3 linked regions of the Acidithiobacillus ferrooxidans ATCC 23270 genome follow. The main gene of each other region encodes a partner of the protein of the gene in region 3 in a complex. Links are inferred from orthologs where the notes say so. Each region holds a gene or a part of one and is shown on either strand. Other genes may lie near its edges. The genes, in order: secG, secA and secY.

What was found.
Region 1: secY (region 3) and secG share a complex: the UniProt entries of both Escherichia coli proteins name them as parts of the sec protein translocase complex. The link is inferred for Acidithiobacillus ferrooxidans ATCC 23270 from one-to-one orthologs.
Region 2: the proteins of secY (region 3) and secA are in contact, whole or in part, in a crystal structure (PDB 3DIN), measured with the Thermotoga maritima proteins. The link is inferred for Acidithiobacillus ferrooxidans ATCC 23270 from one-to-one orthologs. Residues at the interface, in WP_004081795.1 of Thermotoga maritima: Glu108, Gly109, Glu110, Glu111, Ala236, Glu237, Arg238, Arg239, Ile240, Thr241, Ile242, Gln243, Tyr244, Ala245, Arg246, Arg247, Val248, Thr249, Gly250, Arg251, Arg252, Val253, Tyr254, Gly256, Ala257, Ser258, Thr259, Tyr260, Leu261, Pro262; in WP_004082002.1 of Thermotoga maritima: Glu261, Ala262, Arg263, Lys300, Ala301, Arg302, Thr303, Ile304, Ile305, Leu323, Tyr324, Asp325, Pro326, Val329, Ser330, Tyr333, Ile336, Lys340, Phe345, Val349, Glu363, Phe364, Tyr374, Ser375, Gly376, Gly377, Glu393, Ile395, Thr482, Ser483.

Annotation. Positions count from the first base shown.
Region 1 is NC_011761.1:2,334,801-2,340,875, reverse strand. The notes cover bases 2,155-5,079. They hold secG (preprotein translocase subunit SecG), read left to right. Parts: upstream 2,155-3,378; coding sequence 3,379-3,780; downstream 3,781-5,079. Other genes in these bases: AFE_RS12055 (NADH-quinone oxidoreductase subunit C), read left to right, coding at 4,863-5,079; AFE_RS12060 (NuoB/complex I 20 kDa subunit family protein), read left to right, coding at 4,383-4,859; AFE_RS12065 (NADH-quinone oxidoreductase subunit A), read left to right, coding at 4,036-4,392; tpiA (triose-phosphate isomerase), read left to right, coding at 2,613-3,374; glmM (phosphoglucosamine mutase), read left to right, coding at 2,155-2,494. In the rest of the region: ATP-dependent zinc metalloprotease FtsH, read left to right, coding at 1-261; folP (dihydropteroate synthase), read left to right, coding at 315-1,091; more of glmM, read left to right, coding at 1,130-2,154; more of AFE_RS12055, read left to right, coding at 5,080-5,471; AFE_RS12050 (NADH-quinone oxidoreductase subunit D), read left to right, coding at 5,455-6,075. UniProt on the Escherichia coli protein: Subunit of the protein translocation channel SecYEG. Overexpression of some hybrid proteins has been thought to jam the protein secretion apparatus resulting in cell death; while this may be true it also results in FtsH-mediated degradation of SecY.
Region 2 is NC_011761.1:197,980-204,465, forward strand. Bases 1,325-4,660 are described here. They hold secA (preprotein translocase subunit SecA), read left to right. Parts: upstream 1,325-1,715; coding sequence 1,716-4,460; downstream 4,461-4,660. Other genes in these bases: AFE_RS01040 (DciA family protein), read right to left, coding at 1,325-1,663; argJ (bifunctional glutamate N-acetyltransferase/amino-acid acetyltransferase ArgJ), read left to right, coding at 4,470-4,660. Outside these bases: AFE_RS01030 (glutathione S-transferase N-terminal domain-containing protein), read right to left, coding at 1-7; lpxC (UDP-3-O-acyl-N-acetylglucosamine deacetylase), read left to right, coding at 297-1,211; more of AFE_RS01040, read right to left, coding at 1,151-1,324; more of argJ, read left to right, coding at 4,661-5,696; AFE_RS01055 (Nudix family hydrolase), read left to right, coding at 5,696-6,486. UniProt on the Escherichia coli protein: Required for protein export, interacts with the SecYEG preprotein conducting channel.
Region 3 is NC_011761.1:297,437-303,586, reverse strand. Bases 1-3,000 are described here. They hold secY (preprotein translocase subunit SecY), read right to left. Parts: upstream 2,167-3,000; coding sequence 835-2,166; downstream 1-834. Other genes in these bases: rpsE (30S ribosomal protein S5), read right to left, coding at 2,778-3,000; rpmD (50S ribosomal protein L30), read right to left, coding at 2,600-2,785; rplO (50S ribosomal protein L15), read right to left, coding at 2,166-2,603; AFE_RS01645 (adenylate kinase), read right to left, coding at 176-832; infA (translation initiation factor IF-1), read right to left, coding at 1-175. In the rest of the region: more of rpsE, read right to left, coding at 3,001-3,308; rplR (50S ribosomal protein L18), read right to left, coding at 3,321-3,674; rplF (50S ribosomal protein L6), read right to left, coding at 3,693-4,217; rpsH (30S ribosomal protein S8), read right to left, coding at 4,231-4,626; AFE_RS15430 (type Z 30S ribosomal protein S14), read right to left, coding at 4,636-4,821; rplE (50S ribosomal protein L5), read right to left, coding at 4,835-5,377; rplX (50S ribosomal protein L24), read right to left, coding at 5,392-5,712; rplN (50S ribosomal protein L14), read right to left, coding at 5,722-6,090; rpsQ (30S ribosomal protein S17), read right to left, coding at 6,087-6,150. UniProt on the Escherichia coli protein: The central subunit of the protein translocation channel SecYEG. Consists of two halves formed by TMs 1-5 and 6-10.

The sequences.
Region 1 (6,075 bases), 2.0 Mb from region 3 along the record:
ATTCAGGAGCGTTACGGTATTGCCCGTAAACTGATCGAAGAAAATCGCGACAAGGTCGAGGCCATGGCCCGGGCTCTGCTGAAGTATGAGACATTGGACGCAAAACAGGTGAGCGCTATCATGGCGGGGCATGATCCGCAGCCGCCGGTGGAAGGGGGAACGGGAAGCTATCCTTCCACTCCCGACGGCAATGTCACAACGGCCGACAAATCCGGCGGACAGTCGTTGCCCAGCCTCAACCCCGGCGAACACCCGGTTTGACCCTGACGCTGGATTGCAATGGGCGCCCCCTGGTTCTCGGGCGCCCTTGTGTTATGGGAGTGCTTAATATCACTCCTGATTCCTTTTCGGATGGCGGTACCTATCTGTCTGCGGATGCCGCCCTCGTGCGCGCCAAACGGATGTGGGAGGAGGGTGCCGATATCATCGATATCGGGGCGGAATCCACCCGCCCCGGGGCGCCGGCGGTGACGCAGGAGGAAGAGTTGCGGCGACTTCTGCCGGTGTTGGAGGCGGTGGCGGCAGAGGTGCCGCTGCCCATTTCCATTGACACCAGCAAAGCCGCTGTTATGCGTGCAGCCTGGTCTCTGGGCGCGGGGCTCATGAATGATGTGACCGCGTTGCGTGCTGATCCGCTGTCACTGGAGACCATCGCAGGGTTGGGTGTTCCCGTCTGTCTGATGCACATGCGGGGTACCCCGCAGAATATGCAGGAGAACACCCATTACCGCGATGTCGTGGCAGAGGTGAAGGATTTTCTGTCCGAGCGTGTAGCACAGTGTGTCGCCGCAGGCATTCCCCGGCACCATCTGCTGGTAGATCCCGGCTTTGGTTTTGCCAAGGATCTGGAAGCAAACCGTACTTTGCTGCGCCATCTGGATGACCTTGCGTCCCTGGAGCTGCCGCTGCTTGTGGGTCTTTCCCGCAAACGCATGATCGGTGAGCTCTCTGGTGTAGAATCGGCTTCTGAGCGTGTGGCGGGCAGTGTTGCCGCGGCACTTTGGGCCGTGTCGCGCGGCGCCAGCATCGTACGTGTCCACGATGTCGCAGAAACGGTGCAGGCATTGGGGGTCTGGCGCGGATTGGCTTGATTTGAAGACCGCTGTTCCTATGTGGAGTTAGGCAAACGATGACCAGAAAGTGGTTTGGGACCGACGGAGTGCGTGGTCAGGTCGGTGATTCTGTTATTCACCCGGAATGGGTGCTCCGCCTGGGCTGGGCTGCGGGGCACGTGCTCACCGCCGACGCGCCAGGTCGGCCCCGGGTAGTTATCGGCAAGGACACCCGTCTGTCCGGATACATGCTGGAGTCTGCCTTGGAGTCCGGGTTGGCGGCGGCAGGCGTCGATGTTCTACTGGTTGGCCCCTTACCGACGCCGGCCATCGCCTATCTGACCCGTACCCTGCGCGCGGATGCCGGTATTGTGATCAGCGCGTCGCACAACCCTTATCAGGATAACGGCATAAAATTCTTCTCCGGAGACGGCTACAAGTTGCCGGATGCCCAGGAGGAGGCCATCGAAGCATGGATGGACCGGCCGATGGCTCTCTCGGCCTCGGAGCGGCTGGGCAAGGCCCGGCGGGTGGATGATGCGGCGGGCCGTTATGTGGAGTTCTGTAAAACCACCTTTCCCGCCGACCTCGATCTGCGCGGAATACATCTGGTGCTGGATTGTGCGCACGGCGCCAACTACAAAGTGGCGCCCATGATTTTCGGGGAGTTGGGAGCCACACTGGAATTGCTGGGAGCGGAGCCCAACGGCGTCAACATCAATGATCAGGTGGGTTCCACTCACCCGGAAGCGCTGCGTGCCGCGGTGCTACGCACCGGCGCCGATGTGGGCATTGCGTTTGATGGCGACGGTGATCGCCTGCTCCTGGTGGACGGTCGGGGTGAGTTGCTCGACGGTGACGAAATCCTTTGGCTGCTGGCGCGGAATATGTGCCAGAACGGTGGGCTCTCCGGCGTGGTGGGTACGGTCATGAGCAACCTTGCCCTGGAGCAGGCGCTGGCTGGCTGTGGTGTGCCCATGCTGCGCACGCCCGTAGGTGACCGTTACGTACTGGAAGCCATGCGCCGCCATGGCTATCCGCTGGGCGGCGAGTCGTCGGGGCACATCATCACGCCCGCGAACACTACCGGCGATGGCATCCTTGCCGCGTTGCGGATACTGGCCATTCTGCGCCGCAGCGGGGTGACGCTGGCAGCCCTGCGGGAAGGCTATAGCGCTTTCCCCCAGGTGCTGAAAAGCGTGCGCATGGCCGGGGCGCAAACACTGCTCGACCAGTCATCGGCACACCAGCTCATTGCTGATGCGGAGGATCGTCTCGGGGGAAGCGGGCGCCTGCTGGTGCGCCCATCCGGTACGGAACCGGTATTACGGATCATGGTCGAGGCCGCATCCGCTGATATGGCGGCCGATGTAGCCGCAGCGCTGACCAGTGGTTTAACCAAGCTGGCTCTTGCCGGTGCTGTCCCAAGACCACGAAATTGACCATTCGAAGCTGAATCTTTACACTGGCGCCTACATTACTGGGCTGTCGGCCACCCCCAGGGGACGGTGAGGTTGTCGCAGACACTGAGCATAAGGAAGAATCGCCGTGCGTCCCACTATGGTAGCAGGAAATTGGAAGATGAACGGCCTGAGTGGGGATGCCGTGCATCTCACTCAGGCCATTCTTCACGCAGGGCTGGAGCCGATGCGCCCGGAGGTGGTGATCTTCCCGCCTTTTACCCTGCTCCACGCAGTGTCTCAGGAGGCCAAAAGCAGCGCCTTGCGTTGGGGGGGGCAAAACCTTTTCTGGGAAGCAAGCGGCGCCTATACCGGAGAAATATCCGGGGCCATGCTCCGTGATATGGGTTGCCGTTATGTGCTGATCGGGCATTCCGAGCGGCGGCAGATTTTTGCGGAGAGCGACGCGCAGATTGTCCAGAAGATTAAAGCAGCATTGCTGTCAGGTCTCATCCCCGTGGTTTGCGTGGGTGAAACAGAGGCGGAGCGTGCGCAGGGTCTCACAGATGCGGTATTACGCCGTCAGCTCGAAGCCGTGCTGCCCCTGCTGAATCTCGAGGCGAGCCAACCCAACCTGATCATTGCCTATGAACCTGTTTGGGCCATTGGCACAGGTCTGAGTGCCAGCCCTGAACAGGCACAGGCGGTCCATGTGTTCATCCGCGAGTTGGCAGCCGCTTATTCGGCGCAGCTTGCCAGGCGTCTGTTGCTGCTTTATGGCGGAAGTGTTAAAGGCAACAACGCCGCCGCGCTTTTTGACCAGGCGGACATTGACGGGGCCCTGGTGGGTGGCGCGTCCCTGCAGGCGGGTGAGTTTATCCAAATTTGTCGTGCTGCCGAGTCGGCAGGACGAGGAGGCTGAATCGATGTACACGGTGTTGCTGGTGGTCCAGATCATTATTTGTATCGTTCTGGTGGGGCTTGTCCTGATTCAGAAAGGGCAGGGTGCTGATATTGGCGCCGTCTTCGGGGGCGGTGGCTCGCAGACGATTTTCGGAGCGCGTGGTGCGGGGAATTTTCTGAGCCATACTACGGCCGTGATCGGCGCGCTGTTTTTTTTGAACAGCCTCGGGTTGGCCTATCTTTCCGATCACTCCAGCAGCAGTGTTTTTTCCGGCATCGCCCTGCCCAGCAAGGCGCCGGTGACGACGTCGGCACCCGTAGCTCCCATCGTTGCTGCTCCGGCACAGTCGGTAGCAAGCGCAGCGAGCCCGGTGACCAGTGCGGCTTCATCTGTTGTCGCAGGAAAGACCCCCGTCAAGCCTTGACGTCGCCAGCGCATCATGAGAGAGTTTTAATAGTTATCAGGCCGAAGTGGTGAAATTGGTAGACACACCGTCTTGAGGGGGCGGCGGCGCAAGCTATACCGGTTCGAGTCCGGTCTTCGGCACCAAATTGCAGCCCTACGGGCTGTTTTTTTATCTCTGATCTCATCCAGAGATATGATTTATATACTAAAAAAATAATTTATCAGTGGCTTTGGATGTGTTTTCCGGAGCCCGTATCGGGTGGAGGGGTTGGAGATGTTGAACCACTATTTGCCAGTGCTCATATTTCTGCTCGTCGCATTGGTGGTTGGCGTAGCCCCACTGCTGATGGGGTCTTCGCTGGGGCCACACAGGCCGGACAGCGAAAAGCTCTCGCCCTACGAATGCGGGTTCGAGGCCTTTGAAGATGCGCGCATGAAATTCGACGTGCGCTACTATCTCGTTGCCATTCTTTTCATCCTCTTTGATCTGGAAATTGCCTTCCTCTTCCCTTGGGCGGTGGTCTTTGATCAGATCGGGATGACAGGTTTTCTGGCCATGATGCTATTCCTCGCCATTCTCGTGGTCGGTTTCATTTATGAATGGAAGAAGGGGGCGCTGGAATGGGAATAGAGGGCCTTCTCGAAAAGGGTTTCGTCACCACGACCATCGACACGGTAGTCAACTGGGGCCGTACCGGTTCCCTCTGGCCCATGACGTTCGGCCTCGCCTGCTGTGCAGTGGAGATGATGCACGCCGGGGCCGCGCGTTACGACCTGGATCGTTTCGGTATTGTCTTCCGTCCCAGTCCGCGCCAGTCCGACGTGATGATCGTGGCGGGAACGTTGGTCAACAAGATGGCCCCTGCCTTGCGCAAGGTCTATGACCAGATGCCGGAGCCGCGCTGGGTGGTCTCCATGGGCTCCTGTGCCAACGGCGGCGGCTATTATCACTATTCCTACAGCATCGTGCGGGGCTGTGACCGCATCGTGCCCGTGGATATCTACGTACCGGGTTGTCCGCCTACTGCTGAGGCCTTGCTTTTCGGCCTGGTCCAGTTGCAGAAAAAAATCCGCCGCACCAATACCATTGCCCGGTGAGACATGACTGACGCACTCGAAAATCTGCGCCAGCATCTCAGTGATGAACTGGGCGCGACATTGCGAACTGCGCACCTGGATCGCGGCGAACTGACCGTGGAATTGTCCCGTGAGGGCTTCCCTGCGGCATGTCTCCTGCTTCGGGATGATGTGGCCTGCGCCTTTGATTTGCTGGTAGATGTCTGCGGAGTGGACTACTCCGCCTATGGCGAAGGGCTTTGGGAGGGGCCGCGCTTTGCCGTGGTCTATCATCTGCTCTCCCTGAAGCACCGCCAGCGCCTGCGGGTGCGTATTTTTGCCGATGACGATCTGCCCATCGTGCCCTCCGTAGTGGAGGTCTGGGCTGCCGCTAACTGGTTTGAGCGTGAGGCCTTTGATCTTTACGGGATTCTTTTTGATGGCCACCCCGATTTGCGGCGCATCCTTACGGACTACGGCTTTGTCGGCCATCCCTTCCGTAAGGATTTTCCCCTGGTCGGTACGGTGGAAATGCGTTACGACGCGGACCAGGGCCGGGTGGTTTACGAGCCGACGCGCACCGAGGAGCGCGTGGTGGTACCACGTATCATCCGTGAAGCAGGGGAGGGTCGCTACAATGCCCGAAATCAATAACTTCACCATGAACTTCGGGCCGCAGCATCCGTCTGCCCACGGTGTGCTGCGTCTGGTACTGGAACTGGACGGTGAAGTGATCGAGCGCGCCGATCCCCACATCGGTCTGCTGCACAGGGCTACCGAGAAGTTGGCGGAAAACAAGACCTATCTGCAGAACCTGCCTTATATGGATCGGCTCGATTATGTGTCGATGCTGTGCAACGAACACGCGTACTGTCTGGCGGTAGAGAAACTGCTCGGCGTTGAAGTGCCGGTTCGTGCCCAGTATATCCGTACCCTGTTCGACGAGATTACCCGCATTCTCAATCATCTGCTCTGGTTGGGTGCCTATGCCCTGGACGTCGGTGCCATGAGCGTCTTTCTTTACTGCTTCCGCGAGCGGGAAGACCTCATGGATGTCTATGAAGCGGTATCCGGTGCGCGCATGCATGCCGCCTACTATCGCCCGGGGGGGGTGTACCGCGACCTACCTGCCCAGATGCCACAGTACCAGCCGTCTCCTTACCGTGACGCCCGGCGCCTGCAAGAGCTCAATGCCAACCGTCAGGGCAGCATGCTGGATTTCATAGAGGACTTCGCGCGCCGTTTCCCCACCTACGTG
Region 2 (6,486 bases), 100 kb from region 3 along the record:
TGGCCATGATCTGTGTCCTTCTATCGGAGAAGCCTGGTTACTATGCGACGGCCGCTGAGCGATCGCGCATCCGGCAATTATACATAACCGGACGCGCCTTTGGGTGATCGGCGCGGCGGCCGGCGGGAAAAAGCTTCTATGGCATGTGTTAACAAATGTCAACGGCATATTGTCAAGACTGACCAGCCCCTGTAAACTGCCTGACCAGTCGGTTAGTTGTATAGAGACAACAAAAGTTGTAAAGTAGAGATACTTATTCAGTGGGAGGGCGATCCCTCAGGTCGCGGAAGAAGGCTATGATACGTCAGCGTACACTTAAGAACATGATCTGGGGTACAGGAATCGGTTTGCACAGTGGCAAGAAGGTCTACATCGGCCTGCGCCCGGCACCTGTAAACACGGGGATCGTATTCCACCGCAGCGATATCGAGGGTGGCGCCTGGATCAAAGCGGACCCGCTCCATGTGGTGGATACCCGCCTTTCCACCAATATCGGCGATGGCCATATCCGGGTTGGCACCGTTGAACACCTGATGTCGGCCTTGGCGGGTCTTGGTATCGACAATGCCTATGTGGATCTCGACGGACCCGAAGTGCCCATCATGGATGGTAGCGCTGCGCCCTTCGTATTCCTCATCCAGTGCGCGGGGATTGAAGAGCAGAATGCCCCGAAGCGATTCATCCGCATCACCAAACCGCTCAAGGCGGAAGATGGCGATCGCTGGGTACAACTGGAGCCATTCGAAGGCTTCAAGGTGAGTTTCGCCATCGATTTCGACCATCCGGTGATGAAAAACGGCGGTCAGGAGGTGACGGTGGACTTTGCCCGCACTTCTTACCTCAAGGAAGTGGCCCGTGCGCGAACCTTCGGCTTCATGCGCGAAGTCGAAGCGTTGCGGCGGATGGGCTTGGCCCTCGGCGGCAATCTGGACAACGCTATCGTGGTCGACGATTACCGTGTGCTCAACGAAGAAGGGCTGCGCTACACCAATGAGTTCGTGCGCCATAAGGTGCTGGATTCCATAGGTGATCTCTACCTGCTCGGGCATCCGCTGGTCGGCCATTTTTCCGGACACAAGGCCGGACACGCCCTCAACAACAGTCTGCTGCGGGCGCTGCTTCTCCGTCAGGACGCCTGGGAGTTTGTGGATTACGCCGAGCGGCGTGCGCCGTTTTCCTTTGCCGACACCTTGGTGACGGCCTCCGCCTGAAGACGGTCCATGGTGTTGGCCAGGCGCTGCAGGGCGGCGGCGACGGCCTGGGGCACCTGCCCGGTCACGGCGCGCAGCGCCTCGGGTGCCTCTGCTGAAATCTGAGGCGCCCGCTGAATTCCTGCCGACTGCGGCAGCCGGTATGACCAGGGCCGGACTGTGGCGACGATTTGCCTCGCCGACGTTTCCGGGAAACGGGTATTCCATCGTTTCAGTATGTTTTTTTCATTTCTTCGCAGCCAGGAAATCCATACCGGGCTCTGACAAAGTACGCTCAGCACCCCCCCGGACCAGTCAACCAGCCAAGTTTGATCCTGTGCTTCCAGTGCCAGTAACCCGTTCCAGTCGACCTGACGCTCGCGCAGCAGTGTTCCGCGACGGCAGACCTCTGCGATGGGTCCTGAAGAACCTTGCGTCATGGTGCGCCAGGCGTGCCACCGTTTATCATCCATAGGCTTTCATGCTACCCTGCTCGATATTTTTTACTAGGTTCGTGTACTCATCATGTTTGGAACTATCATCCGCCATGTCGTCGGCAGCCGCAATGACCGACTGATCAAGAAGGCCCGTGCCATTGTAGCGCAGGTCAACGCCCTGGAAGACCGCTTCAAGGCCATGGACGACGCGACCCTTGCTGCACAGACCGCGATCTTCCGGGAACGGCTGGCCCGTGGTGAACCCCTCGATGCCCTGTTGCCGGAGGCGTTCGCCGTGGTGCGTGAGGTGAGCCGGCGGGTAATGGGCATGCGCCAGTACGATGTGCAGATCATCGGTGGTTTCATGCTCCATGAAGGTAAAATTGCCGAGATGCGCACTGGCGAGGGCAAGACCCTCGTTGCGACCTTGCCGGCCTACCTCAACGCCCTGCAGGGTAAGGGTGTGCATGTGGTGACCGTCAATGACTATCTGGCCAGCCGCGATGCCGAGTGGGTCGGCAAGATTCACCGTTTTCTGGGCCTGAGCGTAGGTACCATCATCTCGGATCTGTCCAGTGAGGAGCGCCGCGCCGCCTATGCGGCCGACATCACCTACGGCACCAATAACGAGTTCGGTTTCGATTATCTGCGGGATAACATGGCGTTTTCTCCGGCCGATCGGGTGCAGCGCGGCCTGCACTACGCCATCATCGACGAAGTGGATTCCATCCTGATCGACGAGGCGCGTACCCCGCTCATCATCAGTGGTCCCACCGAGGAAAATACCGACCTTTACTACCGGGTGGACAAACTCGTCGGGAGTTTTGTCGTCGATGAGGACTATACGGTCGATGAAAAGGCCCGGCAGGTCATGCTTACGGAGGAGGGGATCGAAAAGGCGGAACGCCTGATGGCGGAGAGCGGTCTGCTGGTCGACGGCGACCTCTACGATCTGGCCAACGTCACCCTGGTCCATCACCTCAACCAGGCGTTGCGGGCCCATGTGATCTACCGGCGGGAGACGGATTATATCGTTCGCGACGGAGAGGTCTGTATCGTCGACGAATTCACCGGACGCATGATGTCCGGGCGGCGCTGGTCTGATGGCCTGCATCAGGCGGTGGAAGCCAAGGAAGGGGTGGCGGTCCAGAATGAGAACCAGACCCTGGCCTCCATCACCTTTCAGAATTATTTCCGCATGTACGAAAAGCTGTCGGGCATGACCGGGACTGCTGACACAGAAGCCTTTGAACTGAATCAGATTTACGGTCTGGAAGTGGTGATCATACCGACGCACAGGCCGGTGTGCCGGACGGATTTCGCCGATCTTATCTACCGGACCAGTCAGGAGAAATGGAAAGCGATAGTGGAAGACATCCGCGGCTGTCAACAGCGCGGGCAGCCGGTACTGGTGGGTACCACCTCTATCGAACACAACGAGTTTCTGTCTCATCTGCTCAAGCAGGCGCGGATTTCCCATGAAGTGCTGAACGCCAAACAGCATCAGCGCGAGGCGGAGATCATTGCCCAGGCGGGCACGCCGGGGGCGGTGACCATCGCCACCAACATGGCGGGACGGGGTACCGACATCGTGCTGGGCGGCAATGTCGGCCATCAGGTGGATATGGTGCTGGCCAATCCGGATCTGGAAGAGGAGGAAAAAACCCGGCGGATCGAGTCTCTCAAGAGCGGTTGGCAGGGACTGCATGACGCGGCGATAGCGGCGGGCGGATTGCATATCATCGGTACCGAACGTCATGAATCGCGGCGGATAGACAACCAGTTGCGCGGGCGGTCCGGCCGCCAGGGCGACCCCGGCACCACCCGTTTCTACCTTTCCCTGGATGACCCCCTGATGCGCATTTTCGGCAGCGATCGTCTGAGTGGCCTGATGCAGAAGCTGGGCATGAAGGAGGGGGAGGCGATCGAGCATCCCTGGGTGACCAAGTCCATCGAGAATGCCCAGCGCAAGGTGGAAAGCCGCAACTTCGATATCCGCAAACAATTGCTGGAATACGACGACGTGGCCAACGAGCAGCGCCGGATCATCTATCAGCAGCGCAACGCCTTCATGGATGCCGATGATGTCAGTGCGGAAATCAGGGCGTTGCGCGACGATGTTCTGGACGCAGTGCTGGCCGCCACGGCGCCTGAAGGCGTTATGGAAGAGCGCTGGGATCTGCCAGGTCTGGAAGCGGCACTGGACCGGATTTTTGGCCTGCAGGTCCCGGTCGGGCAATGGCTGGAGCAGGATAAAGGGCTCACTCACGCGGCGCTACGTGAGCGGATCATGGAGATGGTGTTGTCCGCTTACGCGGCCAAGGAGTCTCTCATGGGCAGCGAGATGACCCGCCACTTCGAAAAGTCCATCCTGCTGCAGGTCCTGGACAGCCAGTGGAAGGACCATCTGGCGAGCATGGATCATCTCCGCGAAGGCATTCACCTGCGTGGATATGCCCAGAAGAATCCCAAACAGGAGTACAAGCGGGAGTCTCTGATCATGTTCAACGCCATGCTGGATCAGTTGCGCGAAGAAGTGGTCAGCACCCTCTCGCGCCTGCATGTGAGTCCGGCTCCGGCGGAGCCGCTGGATTGGGACGCCATCGCCCGTGCCGCCCAGCCTCGACATTTGCAGTTTTCCCATCCGGATTTTGCAGCGGCGGCGGCACCGCTTGTCGAGGATGCCGGCCTCGCACTGACAGGGCTGGGCGTCATTGGTGAACAGGAGGCCGGTCACAGCCCCGCGATCAGTGACGACAAGGTGGGACGGAATCAGCCGTGCCCTTGCGGTTCCGGCAAAAAGTACAAGCATTGTCACGGGCGCCTGCAATAAGGATAGCGTATGGCCGTCGGTCTTGATCCTCCCCGGAATATCCTGCCCATAGCCGGGGTTCGCCTGAGCGTGGCGGAGGCGGGTATTCGTTATGTGGGTCGCCGTGATCTGACCCTGATTCATCTCGCCGAGGGGTCCCAGGTGGCGGCCGTTTTTACCCGCAACCGCTTTTGTGCCGCGCCCGTACTGGTGGCACGGCATCATCTGGCGGAAGGGCCCGGCGTGCGGGCGCTGGTGATCAATACGGGCAATGCCAATGCCGGTACGGGTGTGGCTGGTTTGCGGGCGGCAGAGGCGAGTTGCCGGGAAGTGGCCGAACAGTTGGGCTGCGCGCCCGGAGCGGTGCTGCCCTTCTCCACCGGGGTGATCGGTGAGCCTGTGGCGCTGGCGGAAAAAATCGCCGCAGTCTTGCCGGCCTGCGTTGCCGGACTCGCCGAGGACCAATGGGAGGCCGCTGCGGCGGCGATCATGACCACCGACACCGTCGCCAAGTGCTGTTCCCGGCAGATCGAGATGGACGGCGTTACGATCACGGTGACCGGCATGGCCAAAGGGTCGGGGATGATCCGTCCCGATATGGCCACGATGCTGGCCTACATCGCCACCGATGCCCCGCTGCATGGGGCAGCCTTGCAGCAGTGCCTGCGGGAGGCCATGGCGCAGTCCTTCAACCGCATCACGGTGGACGGCGATACCTCCACCAACGATGCCTGCGTCCTGATGGCGACGGGACGGGCGGCGCTACCGCCCGTTACGAAGGCGACAGATCCCCGCTACGGGAAACTGAGAGACACCATCACCCTCGTTGCACAATGGCTGGCACAGGCGGTTGTGCGCGACGGCGAGGGGGCGACCAAGTTCATTCCGATCCGTATTTCGGGCGGGTATGATGAGGCGGAGTGCTTGCGGGTGGCCTACCGCATGGCCCATAGCCCCTTGATCAAGACCGCGTTCTTTGCCTCTGACCCGAACTGGGGGCGCTTGCTGGCGGCCATTGGTTCAGCCGGCGTCGACGACCTGGATGTGGCGGGCGTGCAGGTCTGGCTGGGCGATACGCGCATCGTGCGGGATGGTGCCCGCGACCCCGCTTACAGCGAGGCGGCTGGACAGGCGGTAATGGTTCAGGAGGAAATCCCGGTGCGGGTTGATCTGGGCAGGGGGGCCGCCGAAGCGCAAATCTGGACCTGCGACTTGTCCTATGACTATGTACGTATCAATGCCGATTACCGTAGCTGATGCCCACCGTTCCCGTCGCAACCGGAATCATTGAAGACGCCTTCGGGCGCCTGCTGGTTGCGCTGCGCCCGGAGGGCAAGCCCTGGCCGGGGTTCTGGGAGTTTCCCGGCGGCAAGGTCGATCCCGGCGAAACGCCGGAACAGGCGCTGGTCCGGGAACTCTGGGAAGAGTTGGGGGTTACGGTAACCGCGCCGGAACCCTTCCGGGAGCTGGAATATACCTATCCGGAACGGACGGTGCGCGTGCATTTCTACCGGGTGCGGCACTGGACGGGCACGGCCCATGGTCGCGAGGGACAGGAAGTACGCTGGCTTTTTCCCTGGGAGATCCCGGCGCTGGAGTGTCTCCCCGCGAACCTCCGTCTGACTGCGGACGTGTTGGCGGAGGCTCTGCCCCAGCCGCCCCTCTGCCTGATTGCGGATCCGGGAAGGTTGCCCCTGCCCGATTTCCGGCGCGCACTGGAGGCGGCCCTTGATGCCGGATTGCGCTGGCTGGTGTTGCGCTGCAAAGCGGTGCCTGACGGCTCCAGCGCCGACGTGTTGGCGGCACTATGCGCCGGGGCGTTGGCGGGGGGTGTGCAGGTCTACCTCAATCATCCCGACCCCTTGCCCGGCTGGCCAAGGACCGGTCGTCACCTGACCCAGGCGCAGTCAGACGCGGGCGTAAAACCCGATGAGGCATTCGGGGTATCCTGCCATGACGCTGCGGGCTTGCAACAGGCGGCGCGTCTGGGCGCGCGTTATGCCTTTCTCTCGCCGATTTTCCCCACTTCCAGCCATCCGGATACGGA
Region 3 (6,150 bases):
GCGTCATCTCTACAGTAACCTTATCTCCAGGCAAAATACGAATATAATGCATCCGCATCTTTCCGGAGATATGTGCATTGACGACATAACCATTTTCTAAGCGAACCTTAAAGGTCGCGCTTGGCAAATTCTCTACTACCTCACCCTGCATTTCCAGGGTATCTTCTTTCGACATTTAACGTGCTACCTCTACCGCTTTCACGATTCTAGAGAATACCTCATCCGCCTCACCCTCTCCGCTCACCAAGTGGTAAGCAGACCGATCGTGATAATACGCAATCAACGGCGCAGTTTCCGTCTGATAAACAGCCAAGCGCTTACGAATCACCGCAGGCTGATCATCCTCACGTTGCAACAACACCCCCCCGCAGACATCACAGATCCCTTCGACTGCGGGCGGGTGATAGCGTATATGGTAAATCGCCCCGCACGTCGCACACACTCGCCGTCCGGAAAGACGCTCCACGATTTCTTCATCAGCCAACTCAATATGAAGCACCGCCGCAATCTGATCACCACGTCCGGCAAGCAAATCGTCCAGCGCGTTCGCCTGATGAATAGTCCGGGGAAATCCATCGAAAACAACCCCTGTCGCGGCATCCGGAAGAAGCAGCCGCTCCGCAACGATACCAATGATAATTTCGTCGCCAACGAGCGCACCGGACTCCATAACCGCCGCAGCGCGAACACCAATCGCGCTACCGGACTGAACCGAGGCGCGGAGCATATCACCGGTAGAGACATGAGGCAAGCCTATTAACTGGGCCAGGCGCTGCGCCTGTGTCCCCTTGCCAACGCCCGGCGCACCGAGAAAAATAAAATGCTTTGCCACCCTCACCGCCCGCCAAGAGGGTTCTTGCGAATCAACCCTTCATACTGGTGCGTCAGCAAATGGCTCTGAATCTGGCCCATCAGGTCCATCATCACGACGACCACGATCAGCAGACTCGTACCGCCGAAATAGAATGGGACATTGTACTGCACAATGAGAAATTCTGGCAGCAAACAAACCAGGGTCAGGTATATGGCGCCCCAGAGCGTAAGCCGGGTGAGGATACGATCCATGTACTTAGCCGTATGCTCACCTGGTCGGATACCTGGTACGAAAGCTCCGGACTTTTTCAGGTTATCCGCCGTTTCCCGAGGATTAAAGACCATGGCCGTGTAAAAAAATGCAAAAAATACGATCGCCGTTGTAAACACCACAACGTAAAGGGCAGAGCCCGGACTCAACGCCTGACCGAAGCGCGCCAACCACTCCATACCTGGCACATTCGCAAACCAACCTGACAGGGTCGCGGGCAATAATATTATGCTGGATGCGAATATCGGTGGAATCACCCCGGACATATTCACCTTGAGCGGCATGTGGGTGCTCTGCCCGCCGTATACTTTGCGACCGACCTGCCGTTTGGCATACTGAATGGGAATACGTCTCTGCGCACTTTCCATAAACACCACGAATCCCGTCACCGCAAGCGCCAGCACAAAGAGCGCCACAACAAATAGTGGCTGAAACTGACCCGTTTTCATCAGTTCAAAGGTCGTCCCTATTGCGTCTGGCAGTCCGGCAACAATTCCGGCGAAGATAATCATGGAAATGCCGTTGCCGATCCCACGCTCGGTGATCTGCTCCCCGATCCACATCAAAAAAACCGTACCACAAGCCAAAGAAATGGTTGTGGTAAACAAGAATAACGGGCCTGGGCTAATAACAACCGGAACAGTGCCGGCATGCATCTTCTCAATCGCGATGGCGATTCCCAGACCTTGCATCAACGCCAATATGACCGTCGCATAACGCGTATACTCTGTTATTTTCCGACGCCCGGCCTCGCCTTCCTTTTTTAGTTCCTCAAGTTTCGGAAAAACTGACCCGGCCAACTGAAAAATAATGGATGCGCTGATATACGGCATGATCCCTAACGCAAAAACCGTCAGCCGGGAAAGTGCCCCGCCGGAGAACATGTTGAACATGCCAAGAATGGTTCCCCGTTGCTGATTAAAAAACGTCGCCATAGCCGCAGGGTCGATACCGGGAACGGGGATATGCGCCCCCACCCGAAAAACCAGAAGCGCGCCAAGCAAAAACAGGATACGGTTACGTAACTCATTGATCTTACCGGCACCCTGTGCGGCACCTCCAATGCTACGTAACCCAGCCATCAATCTTCCACCTTTCCGCCGGCCTTTTCGATAGCCGCCCTGGCACCAGCGCTGACTCGCAGACCACGCACCGTCAACCCCTGAGTGATTTCTCCGGTCAATATAACCTTGACCGCATCGGGCGAACCGCGAACGATGCGTCGCAGTAGCAGGCCTTCCAAATCCACCACGCCGTCAATGGCTGCAGACTCCAACTGCGATAACGCCACCTCCACGACGCGAACGCCCAACGTGTTACGAAAGCCACGCTTAGGAATACGTCGTTGCAAAGGCATCTGCCCGCCTTCAAAACCTACCTTATGGTAACCTCCGGACCGTGCATGCTGGCCCTTATGACCACGCCCGGCCGTCTTGCCGAAACCGCTGCCGATTCCCCGCCCAACACGCCGGCGGTCCTTCTTTGAGCCCTCTGCGGGCGCGATGGTGTTTAATTTCATGACAGCTCTTCCCAGCGAAGCAGATAAGGAACCTTGTTTACCATCCCTCGAATCTCCGGAGTATCCAAACGTTCCACCGAGTGATGGGTATGGCGCAAGCCCAGGCCGGCGACGACCCGACGATGTTTCTCAGCAACGCCTATCAAACTTTTTACCAGCGTGATACGCAGATGTTTACTCATCGTGTCCTCCTTGCCCGCGAATCTCCTTAAGGCTTTTACCACGTTTCATCGCGATCGCCTGGGGGCTGATCAGTTTGTCGAAGGCATCAAAGGTCGCCCGAACCACATTGATGGGGTTGTTGGAGCCCAGCGACTTGGCGACCACATTACGCAAACCTACCGCCTCGCAAACCGCACGCATCGCGCCACCCGCAATTACACCGCTACCTTCGGGCGCTGGCCGCAACATCACCCGCGCTGCGCCGTGACGACCCTCTACCGGGTAGGGAATCGTGCCACCCCGCATCAGTGGTATGCTCGTCATCCACCGGCGGGCCTGGTCGGTAGCTTTTTGAATGCCTGCGGGGACTTCTTTGGCCTTTCCGCGGCCAAAGCCGACCTTTCCATCACCGTCCCCCACGACCATGAGCGCCGCGAAACCAAACTGCCGCCCACCTTTGACCACCTTGGAAACGCGGTTGATATGAATTAATTTTTCCTGCATTCCGTCATTGGGCTGCGTATCGCGATTTTCCCGTGCCATCTTAGCTCTCCATCAGAACGACAACCCGCCTTCACGGGCAGCGTCGGCCAAAGCTCTCACCCGACCGTGATAACGATATCCGCTCCGGTCGAATGCCACTTCCTTAACACCCACAGCCAATGCCTTCGCTGCAACCCGTTGTCCGATTGTTGCGGCTGCCGCAACATCTGCGCCCCGCCCCATTGACGCACGCAACTCACCCTCGACCGTGGAGGCCTGCGCCAGAACCTTACCCTGCGAGTCATCGATCACCTGAGCGTAAATATGCCTGCCCGAGCGAAAAACACAGAGTCGCGGTTTGGCCTGTGATGCAATACGTGCTCGCGTTTTACGCGCCCGACGAAGCCTTGCCAAATTTTTATTCATAGTAGTAAGCCTCAACCATCATTTCTTCTTCGCTTCTTTACGTCTGACATTTTCTCCCGCATAACGCACGCCCTTACCCTTGTAGGGCTCCGGAGGACGATAGGCACGGATATCTGCAGCGATCTGTCCGATCTTTTGTTTATCGATCCCCCGAATGACAATCTCTGTCTGAGTCGGTGTTTCGATGGTGATGTCGTCTGGCACCGAATAGTCCACGGGATGAGAAAAGCCGAGGCTTAAACTGAGGGTCTTGCCCTTCGCCTGGGCACGGTAACCCACGCCGATAATTTCCAGCTTTTGCTCATAGCCCTGGGAGACACCCTGTACCATATTATTCAATATGGCGCGCATGGTCCCCGCTTGGGCATTCTGGTTATCTGACCATGTCAGTGACGCGCCGCCGTCGTCTATCCGCAATTCCACCGCAGGATGAAAAGGAACCGACATTTCGCCCTTAGGGCCTTTTACCACCAGGCGTTGATCGGCAACGTGGACCTCAACCCCCTTAGGCAGCGGCACTGGTTGTTTCGCTACACGAGACATTTTCGTTCCCCCCTCAGGACACGACGCAGAGAACTTCACCACCAATCCCGGCACTACGGGCCGCGCGATCGGTCATAATTCCCTGAGACGTTGAGATAATGGCAATACCGAAGCCGTCACGCACGCGCGGCAAATCTTCCGCACCACGGTAAACGCGAACACCAGGCCGGCTGACTCGCCGAATTTCCGCGATCACACCCGCACCAGCATAATACTTCAAAGTCAGATCGAGAACGGGGTGACCGTTCGCGACGTCCTCTTTTACTTCCTGAATATAGCCTTCTTCCACCAGAACTCGTGCGATCGCACGTTTCAGCTTGGAAGCGGGCATCCGCACTTTCGCCTTATTTACCTGTTGCGCATTACGAATGCGCGTCAGCATATCAGCAATAGGATCCGTCACGCTCATCGTGTTTCCTCACCAGCTCGCTTTGACGATACCGGGAATTGACCCAGCCGACGCATGCTTGCGAAAGCATAGACGGCACAAGCCGAACTTCCGATAGTAACCGCGTGAACGCCCGCACAATTTGCACCGGTGATACGCACGCACTTTAAATTTTGGAGTCCTTTCGGACTTTGCGATTAACGATTTCTTTGCCACGCGTCAAACTCCTTCAAGGCCGGAAGGGCATCTTGAAGGCTTTCAACAGCCCAAGGCCCTCTTCATCATTCTTGGCGGTGGTGGTAAACACCACGTCCAACCCGCGCAAACGATCGATTTTGTCATATTCAATTTCCGGGAATATGATCTGCTCTTTCACGCCCATCGTATAATTTCCACGCCCATCAAAAGACTTCGGCGAAAGCCCGCGAAAGTCCCGGATTCGGGGGATAGCGACACTGACGAGGCGATCCAAAAATTCGTACATCACGATCCCCCGCAACGTCACCATACATCCAATCGGATAGCCATCGCGAATTTTAAATGCCGCCACAGACTTTCGCGCACGCGTGACTACCGGCTTCTGCCCTGCAATCCTGGTCATGTCCCCCACCGCGGCTTCCAGCACCTTTTTATCACCAACCGCCTCGCCGACCCCCATGTTCAGAGTGATCTTAAGCAATTTTGGCACTTCCATGACACTACTGAAGCCAAACTCCTGCATCAGTTTGGGCGCAATGGAGGTTTTATACAACGCATGTAAACGTGCTTCCATATTATTTCCCTTGCTTAACGGCGGCCGATAACTTCGCCGTTGCTCTTAAAAACACGCACTTTCTGCCCATCCTCGAGCACTTTATAGCCGATGCGATCCCCGCCGCCGGTTGCGGCATTGAAAATTGCCACGTTTGATACGTGAATAGGCGCCTCTTTCTCCACGATACCGCCCGCTTTACCCATGCGATCCGGACGAACGTGGCGTTTGATCATATTCACCTTTTCAACCAGCACTCGCGAGTCCTCGCGCAGCACCTTGAGCACCTTGCCGCGCTTACCCTTGTCTTTGCCGGCGAGAACCACAACCTCATCATCCTTACGTACCTTCAACATGGTCATCCCCTACAACACTTCCGGTGCCAAAGAAATGATCTTCATAAAATTAGCCCCGCGCAGTTCACGCGTAACCGGGCCAAAAATACGTGTCCCAATAGGTTGCAACTGATTATTCAGAAGCACCGCAGCGTTGCTGTCAAAGCGAATCAGGGATCCGTCTTCCCGGCGCACGCCCTTGCGTGTGCGCACCACGAGCGCGTTATATACGTCGCCTTTTTTTACTTTGCCGCGCGGGACCGCATCCTTTATGCTGACCTTGATAACGTCACCGATATCCGCATAACGCCGATGTGAACCGCCAAGCACTTTAATACACATCACTTCTCGCGCTCCGCTGTTATCGGCAACGTTGAGCCTTGTCTGTGTCTGTATCATGCGTTATCTCCCTCTATGACGCCTTCGGCGAGCACACTTACCAAACGCCAACTTTTGGTT